DNA from 2 places in the Mycolicibacterium goodii genome. Region 2 is predicted to be linked to the other one. Evidence: predicted binding sites of a transcription regulator. Region 2 holds the regulator's gene; the other holds the start of a gene.
What was found. Region 2 encodes LexA, which represses DNA repair genes until DNA is damaged. Its sites were predicted from a motif close to CGAACANNTGTTCG; they were not measured.
Positions count from the first base shown of each region.

Region 1: a site for LexA is predicted at 1,562-1,575, ahead of AFA91_RS29640 (HNH endonuclease signature motif containing protein). Genes of this name have one in related genera too.

Region 1 covers NZ_CP012150.1:6,353,638-6,356,740, forward strand. Annotated here, with positions in the region: gene selB (selenocysteine-specific translation elongation factor) at 1-148, shown strand, start outside; gene AFA91_RS29640 (HNH endonuclease signature motif containing protein) at 136-1,557, opposite strand; gene fdh (formate dehydrogenase) at 1,887-3,103, shown strand, end outside.
Region 2 covers NZ_CP012150.1:5,496,219-5,499,321, forward strand. Annotated here, with positions in the region: gene nrdR (transcriptional regulator NrdR) at 1-237, opposite strand, end outside; gene AFA91_RS25765 (LysM peptidoglycan-binding domain-containing protein) at 399-959, opposite strand; gene lexA (transcriptional repressor LexA) at 1,235-1,966, shown strand; gene AFA91_RS25775 (LGFP repeat-containing protein) at 1,977-3,103, opposite strand, start outside.

The DNA.
Region 1 (3,103 bases), 860 kb from region 2:
CGAGGCCAAGCGCGCATTGAACACCACTCGGCGCGTGGCGGTCCCGTTGCTCGAACAGCTCGACGCGCGCGGGGCCACCACCCGTGCGGACGACGGGACTCGTACCGTCTCCGACCGTGGTGCCGGTGACGCCGATCAGGTTGGCTGACAGTCTGTTTCGTCATCGTCGTCTGCCTCTCGTTTCTTGGTGTCGTTGGTGGTGGTGTCGGTGAGGAGTTTTTTGGGGTGGTGGTAGGTGTTGGTGCGGTGTTGGCCGCGGTCGAGGAGTTTGGGTGGGGTCCATTCGCATTGGCCGTGGTGGTTGATGCGGGTGGTCCATTTGTTGGGTTGGTCGCCGACGAGGCGGTTGTCGCTGGGGCAGGCCAGGGCCAGCGCGTCGGCGTTGGTGAGGCCGCCGTTGGCGTAGTCGGTGGTGGCGTGGTGGGCTTGGCAGCGGTAGCCGTTGGCGGTGCATCCGGGGCGGGTGCAGCCGCGGTCGCGTCCCCAGATCGCCAGGCGTTGCCCGGCGGTGGCGGTGCGGCGGGCCCGGCCGAGGTAGAGCGGGATGCCGGTGTGTTGGTCGTAGACGGCCAGGTAGTGGTAGGCCTGGGCGGCGAGTCGGATGAGGTCGGCGATGGGCAGTTTGGTGCCGCCGGCGCTGATCGCCACGCCGGCGGCGTTGTGGAGTTCTTGCAGGGTGGTGGTGATGAGCATGGTGGCGGGCAGGCCGTTGATCTGGCCGAGGGTCTTGCTGGCGAGTACACGTTTGCCGACGGTGAGTAGTGCGTCGTGTAGGCGTTGGGGGGCGGTGCGGTCGTCGGTGTTGATTTGGTGTTGGCTGGGGGTGCCGGAGGTACACGGGGTGTCCTCGGCGGGGTTGCACATGCCGGGGGCGGCGAGTTTTTCTTCGATGGGTTCGAAGGTGGCTTTGAATTCGGCGGTGACATATCCGGACAGGCGAAATGACCCGTCGGGTTGTTGGGGTCCGAAGCTGATGCCGCGCCGTGTGGTGGTGATGTCGTCGCATGGGGCGGGGCCGTCTTGGTTGAGCAGGTACAGCGCCTCGGTGACGGCTTGGCGCACGGTTTCGGGGTCGGCCCCGACGGCTCCGGCCACGAGCTGTTTTTCCGCCTGGCGTTGCTGCTCGGTGGACACCCAGTGGGGGCATGTGTCGAAGAATTTGAACAGTTCGGTGACGTGGTCGTCGGTCAGCTGACCAGCGGTCTGGGCGGCGGCCATGTACTGGCGTTTGGGTGCCAGTTGTTCGCCGGTCAGCGACACGCGTGGGCCGAGTTCGGTGGCGTCGGTGCAGCGGCGGCGGGCTTGTTTGGCGGAGATGCCGAGGCGGGTGGCCATGACCTGGGGCCAGAATTTCGCCCCGATCGCGGCGGGGGTGGTTTGTTCGGCCAGGGCGGCGATGGCCTTGTGTTCGACGGCCGGGATGCGGTTGCGGGCATCCTGCAAACCCGCGCAGATGTCGAGCAGCTCTGCTTCGGACAGCGTGGCGAACGGTAGGGCGAGCAGGTCGTCGATCGCGGCGGTCAATGCCGCGATGACTGTCTGCACGTCCGTCGTCATGATTCGAACACTAGTTCGGTGCACTGACAGAAATGCCCTGTGTGTGACGGGTGTGATCAATGGGTTCGGATTGGTCAAAGGTACTTCTACACAGGCGAACCCGGGATCAGCACTGGGCGCACACTCACGCTCGGTGAGCGTGCGTCCAGTGCCGACGACACACCGGGAAACGACCCGCAAACACGCACACTCGCGGTGCAAGGTGACGCACACTCGCGGGGCAAGTCGCGGTGCAAGGTGTGGTGCAAGGTGATGGGGAACCGGGCGAACTCCCAGGCGCCATCCAGCAGACGATGGTTTGATCGTCAGCAGACGGGTAGGAGGACGGTATGGACTTCCGGAAGTTGATCGAGTCGTGGCCGGTGTACCGGCAGATCACCGGCGCCGACCAGCTGGGGCGCGGAAAGGCCGCGCAGTCGAAGCGCTCCCTGACCCTGACACCGCGCACCGCCGACGCCGATCACATCGCTCATTCGGTGTGCCCGTTCTGCGCCGTCGGCTGCGCACAGAAGGTGTACGTCAAGGACGGCAAGGTCACCCAGATCGAGGGCAACCCGGACAGCCCGATCTCGCGGGGCCGGCTGTGCCCGAAGGGCTCGGCGAGCAAGCAGCTCGTCACCGGCCCGCAACGTCTGACCAAGATCAAGTACCGGGCACCGTACGCCACCGAATGGCAGGAGCTCGACCTCGAGACGGCCATGCAGATGGTCGCCGACCGGGTCCTCGATGCGCGCGAGAAGGGTTGGCAGCAGTTCGACGCCGACCGCAACACGCTGCGCCGCACGATGGGCATCGCGAGCCTCGGCGGCGCGACGCTGGACAACGAAGAGAACTATCTGATCAAGAAACTCTTCACCGCCCTTGGGGCCTTACAGATCGAGAACCAGGCGCGTATTTGACACAGCGCCACGGTTCCCGGTCTGGGAGCCTCCTTCGGTCGCGGCGGGGCGACGGATTATCAGCAGGACCTCGTCAACTCCGACTTCATCGTCATCATGGGCAGCAACATGGCCGAGGCCCATCCGGTCGGGTTCCAGTGGGTGATGGAGGCCAAGTCGCGGGGCACCGAGGTGGTGCACATCGACCCGCGGTTCACCCGTACCAGCGCACTGGCGGACCGCCATGTGCCGCTGCGCGCCGGCAGTGACATCGCGTTCCTGGGCGGGGTGATCAACTACATCCTGTCCAACGAGCTCGATTTCCGGGAGTACGTCACGGCGTACACGAACGCGTCGTTCATCGTCGACGAGAACTTCAAGGACGCCGAGGATCTCGACGGGCTGTTCTCGGGCTACGACGGGCAGACCGCGTCCTACGATTCGTCGACGTGGCAGTACGAGCGCACCGACGCCGAGGAGAGCGGCGCCGACGCCAAGGAACGGTCGGTGCCCTACCAGTCGGGTTCCGGCGGTCCGCCGGTGGAGGGCGCGGCCGGTGACATCCCGAATGATCCGACGCTGCAACACCCTCGGTGCGTGTACCAGATCCTCAAGCGGCACTACGCCCGCTACACCCCGGAGATGGTCGAGCGGGTGTGCGGCGTGCC
Region 2 (3,103 bases):
ATCGTCGTCAACGTCACGGCCTTGACATGCGCGCCGGACTCCGCGGATCACCTTCTCGCGGCTGAACGGTTCGGTGACGCCGCTGCGTTTGACCACCGCCAACACCGCGGTCTCGACCGTGGTGAAACGCCTGCCGCACTCGGGGCAGGAACGACGTCGGCGGATGGCCTGACCCTCATCGGTTTCACGGGAGTCGACCACCCTGGAATCAGGGTGACGGCAGAACGGACAATGCATCACCGCTCCTTCGTCACGCCGCCAGACCAACACTTCGAGCGCTCTTGAGCGTACCTGTGTCGGTGCGAGCTGACTCACTGCCGTACGCAGTGGTGCATATCGGCACATTTCGGCGGCGAGCGGTATTGCCGGCCAGGCCGATTCGCCGCCCATGTCGAGCCTCAGCCGACGGGAGCGATGAGGGTCTGTCCGGCGTCGAGCGCCGCGGACTCCAGTTGGTTGAGGTCACGGATCTGCTGGACCACCTGCGCGACCGGGGCATCGGGTGCGACGCGGCGGGCGACCTGCTGCAACGTCTCCCCCGACTGCACCTGCACCACGGCGAGCTCACTGGGCACCGAGACCGGGGCCGACGAGCCGAGCACTCCCCCGAACTGGGCGACGAGACCCAGCCACACGGTGATGCCCGCGGCGACGAGCGCCAGCACCACCGTGGTCACCGGGGTGATCGGGCGACGGCGGTGCGATGCGCGCGACATCAGCACGCCGGTGCCGCGGTGACGCAGTGCCGCGCCGCCGGGGCGGCCGGGTTGCGGCCCGCGGACCGGACGATCTCCGCGTGGCCGCACGCGTTGCGGCGTCGGCACGGTCCGGACGGCACCGCGGGCCGGAGTCCGGACGGGAGTCCGCGTCGCGGTGCAGCCTGCCGTCCTGCCGGTGGCGTACCGCGTGTCCATGGGGATGTCGACGGGGATGTCGACGGGGATGTCGAGGGTGGCCATCTCTTTGCCTTTCGTCCGGCGTATTCGCTCCTGTGTTCGAATATAGTCGCTCACATGTTCGAACGATAGAACGTGTGATCGAACTGTTGCGAAATATAGGACGGGGTACCGACAAGTTCGGTCGACGCCGATGGGCGGCACCCGCCCGCACATCGGGCCGACGGCAACGGCCCACGTCAAGGCGGCAGCAAGGCAATATCGAGGCGACATCACGGCGACGACACGCCTCGAACACATGTTTGATTAATGCCGAAACAGGTATTAGATTCGGCGCCATGAGCGACGACACCGGCGAGTTCACGGACGGCAGCACCGAAACTCCGGCCGAGACGGACGGCGCCGGCCGGCGCCGCGCCGTCGACAGCGGCCTCACAGAACGTCAGCGCACCATCCTCGAGGTCATCCGCGCCTCGGTGACCAGCAGGGGTTATCCACCGAGCATCCGCGAGATCGGCGACGCCGTCGGTCTCACGTCGACGTCGTCGGTGGCCCACCAGCTCCGCACCCTCGAGCGCAAGGGGTATCTGCGCAGGGATCCCAACCGGCCCAGAGCCGTCGACGTGCGCGCGGTCGATGATCCGGCGGCCGCCGCCGTCGTCACGACCGACGTGGCGGGCTCGGACGCACTTCCGGAGCCGACGTTCGTGCCGGTTCTCGGGCGTATCGCCGCGGGTGGCCCGATCCTGGCCGAGGAGGCCGTCGAGGACGTGTTCCCGCTGCCGCGCGAACTGGTCGGCGAGGGCTCACTGTTCCTGCTCAAGGTCGTCGGTGACTCGATGGTCGACGCCGCGATCTGCGACGGCGACTGGGTCGTGGTGCGCCAGCAGAACGTCGCCGACAACGGCGACATCGTCGCCGCGATGATCGACGGCGAGGCCACCGTCAAGACCTTCAAGCGTGCCCGCGGTCAGGTGTGGCTGATGCCGCACAACCCTGCCTACGATCCGATTCCCGGCAACGACGCGGCCGTGCTCGGCAAGGTCGTGACGGTGATCCGCAAGATCTGAGCCGCGGCTCTCAGTTCGCCCGTACGAAGCCGTTCGTGCGGGCGAACTCCTCACTGGCGAACCAGATCTCGGCGACGGCCTCCTCGTAGTCCTCACTGTCGGGTGCCCAATACATGCCGGTCTTCGTGTCGGCCTTGACCGGATAACCCTCCGGGGCCTGCCGCGGATCGTCCAACGGCAGGTGCAGCGCGGTGGCGCTCGGCACCGGTTCATCGAGTTCGATGGCCGCGTGACGCCCGCTCGGCGGATCACTGCGCAGGTCCGCGGGCGTCACCACGCGTGTCGGTGCGGTGTCGACGTCGTCGGGATTTTGCTGCTGTTCGAACGCCGGTCGGTTGAACCCAGCCGTGACCGGCACCGGCCCGGCGAACGCGCCTGCCGCAGCCGCGACCCCGGCGCCCGCGTCACCGGGCGCCGCGTTCTCGCGGGCCGCGTCGAAGTCGTCCTCGAAATCGTCCTCGAAATCGGCGTCGGTGTCGGTGTCGTCGTCGGTGTCCTCGAGATCGTCCTCGTAGTCGTCTTCGAGGTCGTCCGCCAGGTCGGCCTCGACGTCGGCCCGGTCGCCCTCATCGCCTTCGCTGTCGAACTCGTCGTCGTCGTCGAACTCGTCGTCGTCGATCTCATCGCGTTCGTACGCCGCGTCCACGTGGTCCCGGTCCTCGAAGTCGCGGTCGGGCGCGGGAGCCGGTGCTGCCGAGTCCTCGGGCTGATCGTCCTCATCGCCGGCGGGCCGGGCGCCGGGTGCAGCCCAATGGCTGATCGGCATCGAGACGTCGGTCGGGCCGTCGAAAGGCGATGCGACCGACTCGTTCCCGTGATCGGTGCCGGCGAACCGCGACGTCACAGCATCGTCGGCACCGTGCGCATACGGATCGGGCGCACCCGGCGTGACCGTGGGCGCCTCCTGGCGGTAACGCTCGGCGTCGAAGCGGCCTTCGCGGTAATCGTCCTGCGACCCATAATCATCCCGGCGCTCGTCGGGGCCCGCGTAGTCGTCGTAACGATCGTCGGTGTAGTGGTCGTCGCCATGATCGCCATAGTGGTCATCGTCGTAGTGGTCGTCGTAGTGGTCCCCGTCGAACGGCTCGTGGTCGAATCCGTCGCCGCGGTTACGACGCCGGTGCCACAACGCCGCAC